Regions from separate parts of the Dermacoccus sp. PE3 genome, predicted to be linked through region 2. Evidence: riboswitches for the same ligand, from Rfam matches in the RefSeq annotation. Region 2 holds a riboswitch; the other holds the start of a gene.
The links. A riboswitch is a leader RNA that binds a small molecule or an ion and turns the genes downstream of it on or off. The one in region 2 is predicted to bind thiamine pyrophosphate.

Region 1 (9,841 bases), on a different contig from region 2:
ATCGACATGACGTAGTCGGACAGCAGAGGACGCAGGGCGAGGTACTCGACGCCGGCGGTGTTCGTGATGGTGACGCCGTCGGGCGAGCCGATGAGGTCGTCGTGGCGCACGAAGCCGCGGTGGGTGTGGAACTGCTTGCCCGGCGTCAGCGTGATCGTGTGCATGCGGCCCTTGGGGTCGCTGAGCTGGATGCGCTCACCCTCGCGGAAGGGGCCGCGGCGGTACTCGGCTCCCGTGGGTGCGGCGGGAAGGTCGGACGGGCGATCGGCGTCGGTCATGCCGAGAAGTTTAGGTGGTACGCAGGTCGCGGCCTTGCGCTCCCGCGTGCGCCTGCAGGGCGCGCTCGAGATCGCTGAGCAGGACGACGCCGATGACCTGCTCGCCGTGCGGCGGCGCGGCGGCCGGCGCGGGCTGCGTGACGACGACGAGCTGCGGCGTCGTGTCGCCCTCGAAACCCGGCAGGACGGCGGTGATGTCAGCCTGGGTGTCGGCGACGATGGCGGTGGCGCCGGAAACGATGGCTTCGGCGATCGCACTGGCCGGCACGCGGTCACGCTGTTCCAGCGGAACCCGCACGTGAGCGCCGGGCGGGACGACGGCGACGGGTTCGTTGGAAGCTCCGAGCAGGACGACGGGGTCCGGCCCCTCGGGGAGTGCCGAGACGGGCGTGTCGGCGGCGGCTGACACTGCCGGGCGCATCACCTGGGCCACTCGGATGCCGGAGAGGAATTCCCGGTTCGTGCCCACGGTGACGGCGGTGCTGGCACCTCGCCACAGGAACATGGCGATGAGCGCGAACCACATGAGGTTCCACGTCGAGCCCTCGCCGCGAAGCACCGGCACGAGGGCCCAGAGCACGACGGCGACAGCGACGATTCGGCCGCACCAGCCCGCGGCCTTCATGCCCTTGGCCCGGCTACCGGTGACCTTCCACACGAGGGCGTCGACGATGAACCCGCCGTCGAGAGGCAGCCCGGGCAGGAGGTTGAACAACCCGACGAAGCCGTTGCTGAAGGTGAACGCGAGCAACAGCAGATGGCCCGCGCCGTCACCGCTCGACTGGGTGAGGGCGAACCATCCGGCGCCGGCGAGGACGAGGTTCGTCAGGGGCCCGACGACGGCGACGAGCGCCGAGTGCCCGGGTGTCGCGTCGGGTGAGTCGTAGGCCGTGTGGCCGCCCCACAGGTCGGCGACGATGCGGTTGACGCGGTAACCACAGGCCTGGCCGACGACGGCGTGAGCAGCCTCGTGCGCGAGCACGCTGACGAGCAGGAGCACGGCGTACGCGGCCGCGAGCAGGTAGGCGCCGGCTCCCCATTCGGGGTGCAGTCGGGCGACCTGCGGGCCGAAGAGCGCGACGATGACGAGGGCGATGATCGGCCAGGATCGGCCGATGTAGACGGGCACGCCGCGCAGCGTGGCGATCTTGAGACCCGGGGACGTCGACGGCATGAGGAAAGCCTAGGCGGCGTGGCTCGGCGTCGCTCGGGCGGTGTGAGTTACGCGCGATAGGCTCGCCGAATGGTCGCCGCGCTGTCCCCCTCACGAGCGTCCGATTTCATGCAGTGCCCGCTGCTCTACCGCTTCCGCGTCATCGACAAGCTACCCGAGCCGCCGAGCCCGGCCGCGGCGCGCGGCACGCTCGTCCATTCGGTGCTCGAGCGCATCTTCGACGTCGAGGCGCCGCAGCGAACACTCGAGCACGCGCTCTCCCTCGTCCCGCACGCGTGGGAGGACATGCTCGCCGAAGAACCCGAACTCGCCGAACTCGCGGGCGGCACGCCCCACGACCTCGCGACGTGGTTGCGCGACGCCGAGAAGCTCGTCGAGAAGTGGTTCGACCTGGAGAACCCGCAGCACCTCGAACCCGCCGAACGCGAGCTCTACGTCGAAGCCGACCTCGACGGCCTCACCCTGCGTGGGTACATCGACCGGCTCGACGTAGCACCCGGCGGGCAAATCCGCGTCGTCGACTACAAGACGGGGCGCTCACCGTCGGAGCTCTTCGAGGGCAAGGCCCTGTTCCAGATGAAGTTCTACGCGCTCGTCATCTGGCGAACTCGAGGCGTCATGCCGCTCATGCTCCAGCTCGTCTACCTCGGCAACAGCCAATTCGTGCGCTACCAACCCGACGAGGACGACCTGCGGGCTCTCGAGCGCAAAATCACGGCTCTGTGGCGAGCCATCGAGCGCGCCGCGCAGACGGGTGACTGGCGTCCACGCAAGTCGTTCCTCTGCGGCTGGTGCGACCACAAGGCGCTGTGTCCCGCCTGGGGCGGCACTCCCCCGCCGCTGCCCGACAATGCCGGCGTGCTCGCCCTCGACCCGCACTCGAGCGCCGACCTGGGAGATGTCGACGGCGACTTACGGCCAGCCCTTCAGCGTGTGATGGAGTCGTGCGGACTTGCTCCGCCGGACGTCGTACGCGGTCGGAAGGTTCGTGGCTCGGTGGTGGACGCCCGCGGACGACAAGGGCGCGCCCCCCGTCCGCGTTGTCGCTCCGGGGAATAGAACTCGACCGGGCGCCGTTCCTGGAGTAGTTTCACTTTCAACTACTTCGGATGGTCGTCATGCAGTTCGGAATCTTCACGGTCGGCGACGTCACGACGGACCCGACGACGGGTCGCACGGTCAGCGAGCACCGGCGCATCAAGAACACCGTCGAGATGGCCAAGGTCGCCGACGAGGTCGGTCTCGACGTCTTCGCCACCGGTCAGCACCACAACCCGCCCTTCGTGGCCCCCGCCGGCCCGCCCGTCCTCATGGGCAACCTCGCCGCGGTGACGAAGAACATCATCCTGTCGACCGCGACGACGCTCATCACGACGACGGACCCGGTGCACATCGCCGAGGACTACGCCTACGCGCAGCACCTCGCCGACGGCCGCGTCGACCTCATGCTCGGACGCGGCAACACCGGACCGGTCTACCCCTGGTTCGGCAAGGACATCCGTGAGGGCATCCCGCTGGCCATCGAGAACTACGCGCTGCTGCGCAAGCTGTGGAGCGAGGAGAACGTGACGTGGGAGGGCAAGTTCCGCACGCCGCTGCAGGGCTTCACCTCGACCCCGCGTCCGATGGACGGCGTCGCGCCGTTCGTCTGGCACGGTTCGATCCGCAGCCCCGAGATCGCCGAGCAGGCCGCCTACTACGGTGACGGCTTCTTCCACAACCACATCTTCTGGCCGCCGGAGCATGCGGCTCAGATGGTGCGCTTCTACCGTGAGCGCTTCGAGCACTACGGTCACGGTCGCGCGGAGGACGCCATCGTCGGTCTGGGTGGTCAGGTGTTCATGGCCGACTCGAAGTCGAAGGCGATGGAGACCTACCGTCCGTACTTCAACAACGCCCCGGTCTACGGCGGCGCCGCCTCCCTCGAGGACTTCACGACGCAGACGCCGCTGACGGTGGGTCCGCCCGACGAGGTCATCGAGCGTACGCTCGGCTTCCGCGAGTACGTCGGCGACTACCAGCGCCAGCTGTTCCTCGTCGACCACGGCGGCATCCCTCACCAGGAGGTGCTCAATCAGATCGAGCTGCTCGGCACGAAGGTCGTCCCGGTGCTGCGCGAGGAGTTCGCCAAGCGCCGCGCCGCCGGTGTGCCGGACGCCCCGACGCACGCCTCACTCGTCGCCGCCGCCGGTGGCGCGAAGGTCGAGGACGAGACGCGCGTCTCCCGTGACGAGGTCACCGGCTCGCGCGCCGAGGACCGCTGAGCGAGATTCACGACCCGAGAAAGGCAGTGGACATGAGCGAGAACAAGACGCTCGTCGTCGTCAGCGGCGGCCTGAGCGAGGAGTCGACGACGCACCGTCTGGCCGACGGTCTGACGAAGGCCGTCGTCACCCGGGCCGATCAGGCCGGTCTGACGACGGATGTCGTGCGTATCGACGTGCGTGACCTCTCGCAGGAGATCGCGTCGGCGTCGCTGACCGGCTTCGCCACGGGCCACCTCGACGAGGCGTACGAGGCCCTGGGTCGTGCGGATGCCGTCATCGCGGTGACGCCGACGTACAAGGCGAGTTACACGGGTCTGTTCAAGGGCTTCTGGGACGTGACGCCGGACGGCGTGATGGCGGGCGTGCCCGTCGTCGTCGCCGCCACCGGCGGCACGGCCCGGCACTCGCTCGTCACGGACTTCGCGTTGCGCCCGCTGTTCGCGTACATGAAGGCGCTCGTCATGCCGACGGCCGTCTACGCCTCGCCCGACGACTGGGCCGGGCGAGGCCTGGAAGCGCGTGCGAGCGAGGCTGCCGATGAGTTGACGCAGCAGCTAGAGCGCGGGCTCGGCGGAGCGGACGTGGCGGTGAACGGCAGTTCTGAGGCGCGCTCGTCCAAGGTTGAAGAAGCGCCGAGAACATCGTCGAAATCGTTTCGTACGCTTGCCGATACGCGCAATCGGGCGCGCGATCCGTTCGTCGCGGTGCCGACGATGGAAGAGATGTTGCGCGGCTGAGCACGACTCGTGACCGGAAGGGGTCCGTCAGGTTCGTCATGAACCTGACGGACCCCTTCGTCACGTTCGTCTGCCGGGATGTGCCATAGTCGGAAGCGTCCTTCGTGGGAGTCCTGAGAACAGGGCTGAGAGGGAGCTGATACTGCTCCGACCGCTACCCGACCTGACCCGGATCATGCCGGCGCAGGCAGCCAAGGAGACCTCGTGGTCGCTCATCCTCCGTTCGGTGCCGACGTTCGTCGACATCTGTTGCGTGGGGTCTTGCCGTGCCTTCGCCCGATCCGAAGGAGGCACCATCATGACGACGTTCAACTCCCGCGAGCTCGCGGCCACCACCGACCGAGCAGCCACGTCGCCGACGTCGGCCCCCGTTCAGACGCGCGCAACCACCCCCGCTGACGGATCGGACGCTCGCCGGAAGCAGTACCGCGACGCGGACGGCCTGCGCGTGCCCTACACCGAGGTCATCCTCGACAACTCCCCCGGCACCGGCGCGGCCAACGCTCCCGTCGAGCTGTACGACACCTCCGGCCCGGGCAGTGACCCCGAGGTCGGGCTGCCGCCGCTGCGCGCCGAGTGGATCGCCGAGCGCGACGACGTCGAGACCTACGCCGGTCGGGAACGCACCCTGCTCGACGACGGCCGCTCGGCCGTCCGACGCGGTGAGGCGAGCCGCGAGTGGCGCGGCGAACGTCGCGCACCGCTGCGCTCCAAGGGCGGTGCCGTCGTCACCCAGATGCACTACGCCCGCAGGGGATTGATCACCCCCGAGATGCGATTCGTCGCCGCCCGCGAGAACTGCGCCGTCGAACTGGTGCGCAACGAGGTCGCCGCCGGGCGCGCGATCATCCCGGCCAACGTCAATCACCCGGAGAGCGAGCCGATGATCATCGGGCGCCGCTTCCTCGTCAAGGTGAACGCGAACATAGGCAACTCGGCCGTGACGTCGTCGATCGCCGAGGAGGTCGACAAGCTGACGTGGGCTACGACGTGGGGCGCCGACACCGTCATGGACCTGTCGACCGGTGACGACATCCACACGACGCGTGAGTGGATCATCCGCAACTCCCCCGTCCCGATCGGCACTGTGCCGATCTACCAGGCCCTCGAGAAGGTCAACGGTGAGGCCGACAAGCTGACGTGGGAGATCTTCCGCGACACCGTCATCGAGCAGTGCGAGCAGGGCGTCGACTACATGACGATCCACGCCGGCGTGCTGCTGCGCTACGTGCCGATGACGGCCGAGCGCATCACGGGCATCGTCAGCCGCGGCGGCTCGATCATGGCCGGCTGGTGTCTCGCGCACCACGAGGAGAACTTCCTCTACACCCACTTCGACGAGCTGTGCGAGATCTTCGCCCGCTACGACGTCGCTTTCTCCCTCGGTGACGGACTGCGCCCCGGCTGCACCGCCGACGCCAACGACGAGGCGCAGCTTTCCGAGCTGCGCACCCTCGCCGAGCTGACGAAGCGGGCATGGCAGTTCGACGTTCAGGTCATGGTCGAGGGCCCCGGGCACGTGCCGCTCGACCTCGTCGAGGAGAACGTGCGCCTGCAGCAGGAGTGGTGTGACGGCGCGCCGTTCTACACGCTCGGCCCGCTCGTCACCGACGTCGCACCCGGCTACGACCACATCACCTCCGCAATCGGCGCGACGACGATCGCGATGGGTGGCACCGCGATGCTGTGCTACGTCACGCCGAAGGAGCACCTCGGGCTGCCGAACCGTGATGACGTCAAGACCGGCGTCATCACGTACAAGCTCGCGGCGCACGCCGCCGACGTCGCGAAGCGCCACCCCGGCGCGCGGGCGTGGGATGACGCGTTGAGCAAGGCGCGCTTCGAGTTCCGTTGGAACGACCAGTTCAACCTGTCGCTCGACCCCGACACCGCGCGCGAGTTCCACGACGAATCGCTGCCCGCCGAGGCGGCGAAGACGGCACACTTCTGCTCGATGTGCGGGCCGAAGTTCTGCTCGATGCGCATCAGCCAGGACGTGCGCCACCGCTTCGGTGACGCCGGCGCCCAGCAGCGCGTCGTCAGCGAGAGCGAGGCCCGTGAGGGCATGCAGCAGATGTCGAAGACGTTCGTCGAGCTCGGACGCAGCGTCTACGTCGAACCCGACACCGCCCACGCCTTGGCAACCCCCACGCCCCAGGACTGACGGGTTCGCAACGGTGGGGGGTGAAGCAACTCGACTCCGCCCCTCACCGACTCTTGTCTCCGCCCCATCTGCGATCTACGTCCACATTCGCGAACGGCGTACCCATCTGCGCTTTTCGGTCACATTCGCCTGTGCCACGGCCTGCCGGGCCGGCTCGAGCGTCAGCCCGTCGCGCGAGCTTGCTCCGCCAGACGCGGCAGGTCGTCGAGGCTGACGGCGGCGAGGTCGGGGACGACGACGAGGCCGTCGAGCTGCGGGATCTCGACGAGGTGCGGCACGGCGAGCGTCGGCACCCCGGCCGCGACGGCGGAGCGCACGCCGGTGGCGGAGTCCTCGATCGCGACGCACTGCTCGGGCGCGAGCGCGAGGTCGTGTGCGGCCCGCAGGTACGGCTCCGGGTGCGGCTTGCCGTGTTCGACCATGTCGCCGGTGACGACGACTTCGAACGTCCCCGCAGGCAGGGAATCGACGAGAACCCGGGCGAACGACTCGTACGACATCGTGACGAGGGCGCACGGTAGACCCGCGTCGCGCGCCGCGAGCAGGAGCTCGCGGGCCCCCGGTCGCCACGGCACGTGCTCACGCAGCTTGACGACGACACGTTCGAGCAGGGCGTCGACGATCTCCTCCGGCGTGAGGGGAATGCCGGTCTGTTCCTTGATGATGCGCCCCGAGACGATGAGCGCGTTGCCGACCAGTTGGAACGCCTGGGCGTCGCTCCACGTGCCGCCGTGCGACTCGATGAGGTCGTTCTCGGCCTCCATCCAGTACGGCTCGGTGTCGATGAGTGTTCCGTCCATGTCCCACAGCACGCCGTGAGGCCTCGTCGGGGCGTGCGTGACACGCTGCTCGAGGCGCGTGAGGTGGGGCGTCGGGTTCACGGTCAGTCTTCCGGGTCGTAGCTGAGGTTGGGGGCGAGATGACGCTCCGCGTCCTTCACCGACCAGCCCTTTCGCCCAGCGTAGTCCTCCACCTGATCGCGCCCGATCCGTCCGACGACGAAGTAGCGCGATTCGGGGTGGGCGAAGTACCACCCGGACACCGACGCTCCCGGCCACATCGCACGCGACTCGGTGAGTTCGACACCGATCTCACGCGTGACATCGAGCAACTCGAAGAGGGTGTCCTTCTCCGTGTGCTCGGGGCACGCCGGGTAGCCCGGCGCGGGGCGAATGCCGGTGTAGCGCTCGGCGATGAGGTCCTCGTTGGAGAGGTTCTCCCCTGCCTCGTGACCCCAGAACTCGGTGCGAACGCGCTCGTGCATGCGCTCGGCGAGCGCCTCGGCCAATCGGTCGGCCAGGGCCTCGAGCAGGATCGCGGAGTAGTCGTCGAGTTCCTCCTTGAACGCGGCGATCCGAGCCGGAAGCTCGGTACCGGCGGTCACGGCGAAGGCGCCGACCCAGTCGTCCACGCCGGAGCCCTGCGGCGCGACGAAGTCGGCCAGGGAACGGTTCGGCACGCCCTCGCGGTGCTGACCCTGCTGGCGCAGGTGATGCAAACGAGCACGCTCGTCGGAACGCTCGGCGTCCGTAAACAGGACGGTGTCGTCGCCGTCGCCCGCGGCGGGCCAGAAGCCGATGACAGCGGCCGGGTGGAGCCAGCCCTCGGCCTCGACGCGGTCGAGCATCTCCTGCGCATCGTCGTAGAGCTTGCGTGCTGCCTCACCCTGGGCGGGGTTGCTCAGAATGTCCGGGAAGCGGCCCTTCATCTCCCACGCGGCGAAGAAAGGCTGCCAGTCGATGTACTCGCGCAGCTCGCTCACGGGGTAGTCGGCGAACGTGCGTGTCACCGGAGCACCGTCCGCGGCGAGTGTCGGCGCGGCGGGCACAGCACCGAGGTCGAGCATCGGGCGGTTCTCCCGAGCCGCATCGAGGGTGAGCAGCGGGCGGTCGTCACGCTTGGCCGCGTGGCGCGCACGCAGGGAGTCGTAGTCGGCCGTCACGTCCGCGAGGAGCGCCTCGCGACGGGCGCCCTTCGACAGGAGCGCGGCAACGACCGGTACGGAGCGCGAGGCGTCCTTGACCCACACGACGGGCTGGTCGTAGCGCTGATCGATCTTGACGGCGGTGTGTGCGCGCGACGTCGTGGCGCCCCCGACGAGCAGGGGCAGGTCGAAGCCCTGTCGCTGCATCTCCCCCGCGACGTTCACCATCTCCTCGAGCGAGGGCGTGATGAGGCCCGACAGGCCGATGATGTCGGCCTCGTGCTCACGGGCAGCGTCGAGGATCTTCTGCCCGGCCACCATGACGCCGAGGTCGATGACCTCGTAGTTGTTGCACTGCAACACCACGCCGACGATGTTCTTGCCGATGTCGTGGACGTCGCCCTTGACCGTCGCGAGCACGACCGTGCCGTTCGTCTGCTTGCCCGTCGTGCCGCTCTTCACCTTCTCCGCCTCGATGAAGGGGATGAGGTACGCGACGGCCTTCTTCATGACCCGGGCCGACTTCACGACCTGGGGCAGGAACATCTTGCCGGCACCGAAGAGGTCGCCGACGACGCCCATGCCGTCCATGAGCGGGCCCTCGATCACCTCGAGCGGGCGCTTGCCCTCGGCCTCGAGCTCCGCGCGCATTTCCTCGGTGTCGTCCTCGATGAAGTCGTCGATGCCCTTGACGAGGGCGTGCGTGATGCGGTCGCGCACCGGCTCCTCGCGCCACCTCTCGGACTTCGTCTCGGCGACGGCGTCGACGGTGTTGAAGCGCTCGGCGGCCTCGAGGAGGCGCTCCGTGGCGTCGGGTCGACGGTTGAGCACGACGTCCTCGACGAGGTCGCGCAGTTCGGGGTCGATCTCGTCGTACACGACGAGCGCGCCCGCGTTGACGATGCCCATGTCCATCCCCGCGGAGACGGCGTGGAAGAGGAAGACAGCGTGGATCGCCTCGCGCACGGGGTTGTTGCCGCGGAAGCTGAACGAGACGTTGGAGACGCCGCCGGAGACGAGGGCACCCGGCAGGTTCTCCTTGATCCAGCGCGTGGCCTCGATGAAGTCCACGCCGTAGTTGGCGTGTTCCTCGATACCCGTACCGATGGCGAAGATGTTGGGGTCGAAGATGATGTCCTCGGCCGGCAGGCCCACCTCGGGGCCGGTGAGGATGTCGTAGGCGCGTCGGCAGATGTCCTTGCGCCGCTCGAGAGTGTCGGCCTGGCCGTCCTCGTCGAAGGCCATGACGACGGCCGCAGCGCCGTAGCGCTTGACGAGTCGCGCCTGCTCGACGAAC
Region 2 (9,841 bases):
CGGCGGAGGGGGAGACGAGGTCGAGCCCGCACAGGCCGGCGCGGACGAACCCTTCGGGCACCTTGTGGCCGTCCTTGGAGTAGCCGGGCGCGCGGCGCAGGACTTCGCGGTCGATGCGGCCGGCTTTGAGAATTTCGCCCGGGCCGTAGACGTCACGCAGGAACAGCTCGTGCGCGCGCACGCGCTGTTCGAGGCCTGCGCTGATCTCGGCCCAGCGTTCGGCGGTGATGATGCGGGGCGCGATGTCGATGGGGTAGGGGCGGTTGCCGTCCTTGGAGTTGATCGTGACGCCCAGTTCTTCGAGGTCATCGGCGGTTTCCCGGAGGCGCGCGGTGAGGCGTTCGGAGCCGAGGGCTTCGATGCGGCTGAGGACGGTGCAGTAGTCGGGCCGCATCTTGGCGTCGGCGGTGACGGATTCGTCGTGCACGCCCTTGGTGGCGGGGATGTAGTCGCGGTACGCGGAGAACGCGCCGGGAACGCCCTCGTGGGGGCCGCTGTTGGTGGGGTTTTCACCCGCGGACGTCGTCGTCATGCGATGACGCTACAGCGCGTCGCGGTGCAGCGGAAGGAACGCGAAAACTCCCGTCATGACGCGTCGTAACACTTCACCCCAAAGGGGGAGAAAAGACCCGCGGCATAAGCGCCGGGTACGGCAACGGGGCCGCAACACTCCTCGAGTGCGCGACCCCGTCACGCAGGGAAACGATCAACCCGGCGGGTATGAAGAGCCGGGTACGGCAACGGGGCCGCAACACTCCTTGAGTGCGCGACCCCGCTGGAAGCGGACTCCCCCGAGTGCTGTCGCACCGAGCGTGGCGGCCTCGCAGGCTCGGCCGCCACGCTCGGTGCGACAGCACGAAGGGAATCACTTCATGACGACGACAGGCGCCTGGCTCTTGCCCTTCTTGGCTTCCTTGGCCTCTTCCTCGGCGCGCTTGACGAGCGCCTGCGGCGGGTGGCCGGCGGACTTGGTGTAGTAGTCGGCTGCGCGACGCTCGGCGTACATCTTGGCGGCGGCGAGGGCGCCGGTGGAGATGGCGGCGTAGATGGCGGCTTCGAGGATGCCGGCGTTCGGGTCCTTGGCGCTGCGCGGGCTCTTGCCGGTGGCGGTCTTCCAGCCCTTGGTCGCGACGGTGGTGGCTGCCTTGCTGGCGACGATTCCGGCGCCGAGGCTGAGTACCTTCCAGACGAGGTTGCCCATGTTGTCTCCCCTTCCAAGGGTGGTCAATGTCTTGTGCCCATATTCGCAGGCGGTGTTGTGTGTTCGCCAGTCGTGCGGGCCGATTGGTCGACGTGTAATGTCGCCTGCGAACGACAGGGGAGCGCACGTTGCGCTGAGATCGTGCCGAGGTAGGGCACTAAACCCTCGAACCTGAACCGGTTAGCACCGGCGGAGGAAGTCGAGACTCACCCGTTCGTGCGCGGCTCGTGCCGCTTGCGGGCGTGGTCCCTCACTCGAGGTGAGGAGGACGTCGTGATGAGCAAGTTCCACGTGACCGAGCGGACGGGTGGTTCCCACCCCGTGCCGACGACGGTGGCTGCGCTGGTGGCAGGTGTTGCGGTGTTGGCGACGTCGGCGTGCAGCGTCAGTGACACGAAGACGAAGTCGTCGGCGTCAGCGTCGGATGCGAAGAGCAAGACGGTGACGCTCGTGACCCACGAGTCCTGGGCGCCCGACAAAGCCGTCATGGACGAGTTCACGAAGCAGACCGGCTACACCGTGAAGGTGTCGAAGTCGGGCGACGCGGGCACCCTGGCCAACAAGTTGGTGCTCGCGAAGAACAATCCGACGGGCGACGTCGTCTTCGGCATCGACAACACGTTCGCGTCGCGGGTGACGAAGGAGGGCGTGCTCGAGCCGTACACGTCGAAGGCTGCCGCTGCGTCGACGTCGACGTACGACCTGCCGGACGGCCAGGGCAAGGGCGTGCTGTCGCCCATCGACACGGCGTCGGTGTGCGTCAACGTCGACGACGCGTGGTTCACGAAGAACAACAAGAAGAAGCCGGCGAGCCTCGACGACCTGACGAAGCCGGAGTACAAGAACCTCATGGTGGCGCCAGGCGCCTCGTCGAGTTCGCCCGGCATGGCGTTCTTCCTCGCCACGGTCGGCAAGTACGGGGAGAACGGCTGGAAGCCGTACTGGACGAAGCTCATGAGCAACGGCCTCAAGCTGACGTCGGGCTGGAGCGACGCCTGGAACGTCGACTACACCGCCGGTGAGGGCAAGGGCAGCCGCCCGATCGTCGTCAGCTACGACAGTTCGCCGGCGTTCACGGTGGACGGTGCGGGCAAGTCGACGACGTCGGCGCTCGGCAACACGTGCTTCCGCTCGAACGAGTACGCGGGCGTCATCAAGGGCGCGAAGAACCCCGAGGGCGCCAAGGCGTTCATCGACTTCATGAACGGCAAGAGCTTCCAGAAGTCGCTGCCGAACTCGATGTACGTCTTCCCGGTCGACTCCTCGGTCGAGCTGCCGCCTGAGTGGGCGAAGACGGTGAAGCCCGCCGAGAAGACGATCGACGTCTCGCCGGCGCAGATCGACGAGAAGCGTCAGACGTGGCTGACGCAGTGGAAGGACGTCACGTCGAAGTGAGCCGTGACGGCGTCGCTGCGCCGGCAGCACGAGCACGCGCGGGAACCTCGTCCCTCCCGCGCGTGCTCGTGCTCGCGTTGCTCGCCGCGGTGCCGCTCGTCTTCCTCGGCATCTTCTTCGGGTGGCCGGTTCTCGCGATGGCGGTGCGCGGCGTCACGGGCGACGGTGGGGGCGTTGACCTCGCGGGTGCCTGGGACGTCGTCACCCGCCCGCGTACCCTGCGCGTGCTGTGGTTCACGCTGTGGATGGCGGCGCTCGCGACGCTCTGCTCGGTGGCGCTCGGGCTGCCCGTCGCGCACGTGCTCTACCGCCTGCGGGTGCCGTTGGCGGGGCTGTGGCGCGCCCTCGTCGTCCTGCCGTTCGTGTTGCCGACGGTCGTCGTCGGCGTGGCGTTCCGCTCGCTGTTCGCCCCCGGCGGGCCGCTCGCGGCGCTGGGGTGGGACGGAACGTGGCAGCCGGTGCTGCTCGCGATGGTGTTCTTCAACATCTCCGTCGTCGTGCGCACGGTCGGGCCGATGTGGGCCTCCCTCGACCCGCGCACCGCGCAGGCGGCAGCCGGCCTCGGAGCATCGCCCGCCCAGGTCTTCCGGACGGTGACGTGGCCGGCGTTGCGTCCCGCCGTCGTCAGTGCCGCGACGGTCGTGTTCCTCTTCTGTTCGACGGCGTTCGGCATCGTGCTCATGCTCGGCGGGCTGCGTTACGCGACGCTCGAGACCGAGATCTACTCGCTCACGGTCGAGTTCCTCGACATGCGCGCCGCCGCGGTGCTCTCGACCGTGCAGTTCGTCCTCGTCGCGCTGTTGCTGCTCGGCGCTGAGCGGGCCCGCTCGGGTCTGCGGCGCAGTGATTCCGTTGTGCGCCGCGGCGTCGCGGTGGCCGACGAGCCGCGCCGAGTCACCCGATCCGACGCCCCGGCGCTCGCTGCCACCCTCTTCGCCTTGGCTCTCGTCGTCACACCTCTCTTCACCCTCGTCCTGCGCTCGCTGCGTGACGGCGACGGCTGGTCCCTCGTGCACTACCGCGCGCTCGGCGGAGAACTGGCCGCCCTGGCCGCCCTCTCGGTTTCGTGGCGCATCGCCCTCGACGCGGCACTGCTCGCGCTCGCGCTCGGCGTCATGGTGTCGGTCGTCGTCTCGTGGCGGGCTCGCACGCCGCGCGGCCGCCGCGTCATTGCGGGCCTCGACGCTGCGTTCATGCTGCCGCTCGGCGTCTCGGCCGTGACGGTCGGCTTCGGTTTCCTTCTCACCCTCGACCGTCCGCCGCTCGATCTGCGCAGCTCGCCGATCCTCATCCCGATCGCGCAGGCCACCGTCGCGCTGCCGCTCGTCGTGCGCGCGCTCGTACCCGTGCTGCGCTCGCTCGACCCGAGGTCGCGTGAAGCCGCGGCCGCCCTCGGCGCGAGCCCGTTGCGCGCCTGGATGACGGCCGACCTGCCACACCTGTGGCGTCCCTTCGTCGCCGCGGCGGGGTTCGCCCTCGCCGTGTCGCTCGGCGAGTTCGGGGCGACGGCGTTTCTCGCCCAGCCCGAGTCGCCGACGCTGCCCGTTCTCATCTATCAACTGCTCGGCCGCCCCGGCGCGGGCAACTTCGGGGCAGCGATGGCGGCTTCCGTGTTGCTCGCGACGGTGACGGCCCTCGTCATGGCTGCCGTGGAACGCATCGGCGGCAGCGCCGCGGGAAGGATGGACGGATGACGCAGCCCCAGGATCGGGAGGACGCCGGAGGCCTCGAGGTGACGGACGCCCGCGTCACCTTCGCCGGCAACGCCACGCCCGCACTCGACGACGTCTCCCTCACGCTGCCGCGCGGGCGCGTGCTCGCCGTGCTCGGCCCGAGCGGCTGCGGCAAGTCGACGCTCCTGCGCGCCGTCGCCGGTCTGCAGGCGCTCGAGGCCGGACGCATCGCCTTCGACGGCACCGACGTGACGCGCGTGCCCACTCACAAACGCGACTTCGCGCTCATGTTCCAGGACGGGCAACTCTTCGGCCACCTCGACGTGGCAGGCAACGTCGCCTACGCGCTGGCGCGACGGGGCACACCCGCTGCCGACCGTGACGCCCGCGTGGCCGAACTGCTCGACCTCGTCGGCCTCTCGGGGCTCGAATCACGCCGTCCGGCAACGCTTTCGGGCGGCCAGCAGCAGCGGGTTGCGCTCGCGCGGGCGCTCGCCGCGCGCCCCCGGCTGCTCCTGCTCGACGAGCCGCTGTCGGCTCTCGACCGCTCACTGCGCGAACGCCTCGCGGGCGATCTGCGCTCCGTTCTGCTCGCCGAGGGTGCGACGGCCCTCTTCGTCACACACGATCACGACGAAGCGCTCACGGTCGCGGACGACATGGCGATCATGCGCGACGGTCGCATCGTTCAGCACGGCTCGACGCGCGAGGTCTGGGCTCACCCGGTGGACGAGGAGACCGCTGACTTCCTCGGGTTCACCACGCACCTCACCCCGGACGAAGCACAGCGGCTCGGCCTCGAACGCGCTGCCTGGGCGCTACGGCGCGGTGGCCTGCGGGTCGTCGGGGTCGACGCCCCCGGCGCTCTGCCCGGAAGGGTGGCGCGGGTGTCGGCGTCGGGCGAGGCGACCCACGTCAGCGTCACCCTCGATGCTCTGCCGGGACGCGAACTGGAGGCGATCGCCTATCCGAGCGATGACGCGCCGACTGCCGCGACGCTCGACGAGGGCGCGCGTGTCGGCGTCCGCGTCAGTTCCTCGGGGGCGGTGCGCTTCGGCTGAGTGCGCACGAGCGGCAAACCTTCGGGCGCCGTCCACGCGTCGCGGGCGACGAGCACCTCACGCAGCAGGTCGGGCCGGTCGGTGATGACGGAGTCGACGCCCGCGTCGAGGTAGCGGGTCATCTGGGCGCTGTCGTTGACGGTCCACGTCACGAGGCGAAGCCCGGCGTCGTGCGTCATGTCGACCAGGCGTGCGGCGGCTCGCGCATCCGCCATCCACGGGATGCCGCCCAGCCGGGTGGCGATGTGGGCGGCGAACGCGCCGTGAAGCACGCGCCGCGGGGCTCGGGTGCCCGTCTTCGCTGCACCCATGAGCGTCAACAGGCCGCGCCAGCCGAGCGAACGCGCGCAGCCGGTCGTCTCGGCGACATCGCGCAGCCAGGTGTCTCGGCCGTCGGCGACGCAGACGCGCTCGGCACTGCGCGTGCGGCGCACGGCGTCGACGAGTGGGGCCGCTGCGCGCACCGTCTTGAGATCGATGAGGAAACTCGCATCGGGAAAGGCGTCGAGCAGGGTGTCGAGGCGCAGGATCGGCTCACCGCCAACCCGGACGGCGCGCAGTTCCTCCCACGTGAGATCTCGCACACGCGCGTCGATCCCGGCCGTTCGCGCGAGCGTCGCGTCGTGAAAGGCGAGCGCAACACCGTCCTTCGTCACCTGGACATCGGTCTCGAGCAGGCGCAGGCCGAGGGCGTGCGACATCTCGAACGCGGCGAGGGTGTTCTCGGGCGCGAGGCCGGCGCCGCCCCGGTGGGCGACCGCGATGTCGGTGAGGCTCACGTGCTCACCGTCGCCGACGCCGTCAGCGCCACGCCAGGGGCTTCACCGAGAGTTCGCCGGACGTTGCGCGACCCTTCCACGCGATGCAACGTGCCCTCCGACCGCAGGGGCCGGAGGGCACGTGGGGAGAGCGACGGATCAGCTGCGCTCGGGGTAGCGCGAGTGCTCCGGGAAGTTGCCGTAGAGCATCTCGCCCTCGGGCCCCTCGGTCACGGCCTGCACGAGCAGTTCGCCGCCGACGAAGCAGCCGAGCCAAGAGGCGCCGTACCCACCGAACGGCTCGGCCTTGTCGCCGCGCGAGCGGGGCTTGTTGATGCCGACCTTGAACGCCTGCAGTTCGCGCGCGAGGCGTCGTGCGAGGACCTCGTCGTCACAGGCCAGGCTCGCCACGAGCGCACCGTTCGACGCGTTCATCTGGGCGAGCAGCTCGGCCTCGGTGTCGACGACGACGATCGTGTCGATCGGGCCGAACGGCTCGGCGTGCATGAGCGAGCTGGCCGTCGCGGGCGACAGCAGCGTCGTCGGGGCGACGTAGGCCGAGGTGTCCTGGCCCTCGAGGAAGCGCCCGCGCGCTTCGACGTCGGCGCGATAGATCGGCACGGCGCCGCGGTGCATCGCGTCGTCGACCTGCTCGCTCAGCTCGCGGGCCTTGGAGGCGCTGATCATCGGGCCGAAGTCGAGTTCCGGCAGATCGTCGTCGTCGTTCTCGACCGCCAGGGGGTGGCCGAACTTCAGCTCCGACACGATGGGCAGGTAGGTCTCGAGGAACGTGTCGACCAGCTCGCGTTGCACGACGTAACGCGGGTACGCGGTGCACCGCTGCTTGCCGTACTCGAAGCCCTTCTTGAGGTGGGCGGCCAGGCCCTCCCAGTCGGAGAAGTTCCAGATGCCCCAGGCGTTGAGGCCCTCCTGCTCGAGCATGTGGCGCTTGCCGGTGTCGACGAGCTGCGCGGCGATCTTGCCGCCGTTCGAGCGCCCACCGACGAAGGCCATGGCCCCGATCTCGGGTGAGCGCACGAGCACCTCGGAGAGGTTGGCGCCGCTGCCGGAGATGAGCGTCGCGGGCAGTCCCTCGCGCGCCATCATCGCGTGCGCGAGCGTCAGGCAGGTCGCGCCGCCCTGTGAGGGCGTCTTCGCGATGACGGCGTTGCCCGCGAGCATCTGCACGAGCTCGGAGTGCACGAGCACCGACATCGGGTAGTTCCAGCTCGCGATGTTGCTCACCGGCCCCTCGAGCGGGCGGCGGCCGTCCATCATCGAGTCGATCTCCTCGACGTACCAGCGCACGCCGTCGAGGGCGCGGTCGACATCGGCGCAGGCCAGGCGCCACGGCTTGCCGATCTCCCAGGCGAGCAGCAGCGCGAGGTCGTCGCGCACCTCGGTCATCGCCTTGACGGCGGCGAGGACGCGCTTCTTGCGCTCGGCCAGCGGAACGTTCTGCCACTCGCGGTGCTGTTGCGTCGCGGCGTGGACTGCGGCCTGAGCCTCCTCGACGGAGAGCTTCGGCAGGTTGATGAGCGAGCTGCCGTCGACGGGGCTCGTCAGCATCTCGTCGGTGCCGTTGGAGAGCCACTCACCACCGACGAGGTTCTTGAGGCGGCCTTCGCCGAAGGCCTCCGGGGCGGCGGTGGCGGCGCGGTCGAGGACCGAACTCCACTCGGTGCCCGGCTTGACGTGCAGGGCGTTGGGCAGGGCGGCGAGCGCTGTGTCGTGCTCGGCGGGCAGGGCAGTCATGGGGACTCCTCACGCGTGAAGGGTGCGCAGGACGGCCACTCGAGCGAGTCACGAAACACGTGATCCGGGTACGCGTGAGCGGCCATCAATTGGGGTTAATCGAACGCCGGGATCGCGGTGGGCGATAAGGGCGGACATCCCGACGAAGGCGGGATGCTCGTCGATCTCCTGGCCAAGTGGGTGCATGACGTTCCGGAGCAATGTCGACGAAGTCGTGCCGGGCGCCTCGAAACGTGGGAGGCGTCGTGCACGGCCTGTGCTTTGCAGTGCCACGACTGTAGCGAGCCGATTCGATTCTGTGTGCCGAATCGCGACAATCGGCGTTGTCGCGCCGATGATGCTGGGGCGGGTCGCCGCAGCAGATCAGCCCTTGCTCGGCATCTCGCGCACGGTGAGGCTCTGCGCGATGCGCCCGACGGGGCCGTGGATGTCGTGCAGCGTCGTCATCGTCACGCCGAGGCCGCTCTCGCCCATGGCAACCGTCGTGTCGAAGCCGGTGGCCGTCGGGTCGGGCCGGCGGAAGAGGTGGACGGTGAGGTCGACGTTCGGGAACATCCACTCGCGCGGGTCGACTCGGACGGCAATGCCGTTCGCGCCGTCGATGACGCACAGGAAATGCGTCGTCGGGCTGATCTCCTCGCCGAGGACGCTCGGCAGGTCGGTGCGCAGCCACGTGCGGTTGCGGCCCGGCACGTAGCCGGGAGGTGCGTCGAAGCGCTCGACGGAACGGATGAAGCCGCCGGGCCACATCTGCGCCATGTCGACGCGCTCGCACTCATTCATGGGAGGCAGCGGTTCGAGGTCGGCGCCGGCGACCGGCGAGGAATCTTGAACCGACAGGCGCCACGCGCGCGCCACGATGATGAGGCGCCCGTCGACACTGAACTCGGCCTCGACGAGTTCGATCGTGCGGCCGGGGCGGATCGTGCGCACGCGCACGTGGGTGGGACGCAACGGGATGAAGCCGTAGACGTCGAACGTCACCTTCGCGAGCTGCATCCCCTCACGCGGCTCGTGACGCTCGATCTCGTGCACGATGAGCCCGGCCGACGCCGCGAGGTGCTGCTCGGCCTCGTTCCACGCACCCTGGACGTGGATCGTCGGCTCGAACAGCCGCCCACCGTCGTGCTCGCCCAGCGGGACGAAGTACGCGTCGACGTCCTCGCGGGGCGTGAACTCGGCGGTTTCGGGGGAGGTGCTCGCAGCCATGCTCACACCCTAACGGCCCCCGACGTGGCGCAGACCACACCCCCGGTTCGGCCTCGAACACGCACGAAGCGCGGGTGAGAGGACGCATCCTCTCACCCGCGCTTCACGCGGTGCCTACCTCAGGCGACCCCGAGGTAGGCCTCCTTGATGGCCGGGTCGGCCTTGAGCTCCCGGCCCGTACCGGCGCGCGTGATCGAACCCGTCTCGAGCACGAACGCGCGGTGCGAACGGCTCAGCGCCTGGTTGGCGTTCTGCTCCACGAGCAGAATCGTCGTGCCCTGCGCGTTGATCTCCTTGATGATCTTGAAGATCTGACGGATGTACTGCGGCGCGAGACCCATCGAGGGCTCGTCGAGCAGGAGCAGCTTCGGGCGTGCCATGAGCGCACGCGCGATGGCCACCATCTGCTGCTCGCCACCGGACATCGTGCCGCCGAGCTGGTTCTCGCGCTCCTTGAGGCGCGGGAAGAGCTCGAAGACGCGGTCGTAGTCCTCGTCGATGCCGGCCTTGTCCTTACGGCCGAAGGCGCCCATGCCGAGGTTCTCGCGCACCGTCATGCCGGGGAAGACACCGCGACCTTCCGGTGCCTGGCAGATGCCGAGGCCCGGACGCAGGTGCGGCTTCACCTTCGTGATGTCCTCACCCTGGAACATGATGTTGCCCGACGACGGCGACAGCAGACCGGAGATGGTCTTCATCGTCGTCGTCTTGCCCGCACCGTTCGCGCCGATGAGGGAGACGACCTCGCCCTCCTCGACGGTGAACGTCAGGCCGTGCAGTGCCTGGATG

Region 1: linked by a shared signal. The riboswitch ahead of thiC (phosphomethylpyrimidine synthase ThiC) and the one ahead of AA983_RS02115 (thiamine ABC transporter substrate binding subunit) in region 2 are both predicted to bind thiamine pyrophosphate.

What each region holds. Positions count from the first base shown of each region.
Region 1 covers NZ_LDCM01000005.1:255,938-265,778, reverse strand. Annotated here, with positions in the region: gene AA983_RS13750 (tRNA (adenine-N1)-methyltransferase) at 1-278, opposite strand, end outside; gene AA983_RS13745 (site-2 protease family protein) at 289-1,452, opposite strand; partial or broken gene AA983_RS13740 (RecB family exonuclease) at 1,522-2,340, shown strand; gene AA983_RS13735 (CE1758 family FMN-dependent luciferase-like monooxygenase) at 2,571-3,716, shown strand; gene AA983_RS13730 (CE1759 family FMN reductase) at 3,749-4,456, shown strand; TPP riboswitch at 4,551-4,665, shown strand; gene thiC (phosphomethylpyrimidine synthase ThiC) at 4,755-6,620, shown strand; gene AA983_RS13720 (HAD family hydrolase) at 6,782-7,501, opposite strand; gene metH (methionine synthase) at 7,504-9,841, opposite strand, start outside.
Region 2 covers NZ_LDCM01000001.1:448,689-458,529, reverse strand. Annotated here, with positions in the region: gene AA983_RS02125 (circularly permuted type 2 ATP-grasp protein) at 1-532, opposite strand, end outside; gene AA983_RS02120 (DUF4235 domain-containing protein) at 866-1,201, opposite strand; TPP riboswitch at 1,307-1,416, shown strand; gene AA983_RS02115 (thiamine ABC transporter substrate binding subunit) at 1,478-2,596, shown strand; gene AA983_RS02110 (ABC transporter permease) at 2,560-4,290, shown strand; gene AA983_RS02105 (ABC transporter ATP-binding protein) at 4,287-5,330, shown strand; gene AA983_RS02100 (glycerophosphodiester phosphodiesterase family protein) at 5,234-6,109, opposite strand; gene AA983_RS02095 (aldehyde dehydrogenase family protein) at 6,248-7,843, opposite strand; gene AA983_RS02090 (thioesterase family protein) at 8,207-9,052, opposite strand; gene AA983_RS02085 (ABC transporter ATP-binding protein) at 9,172-9,841, opposite strand, start outside.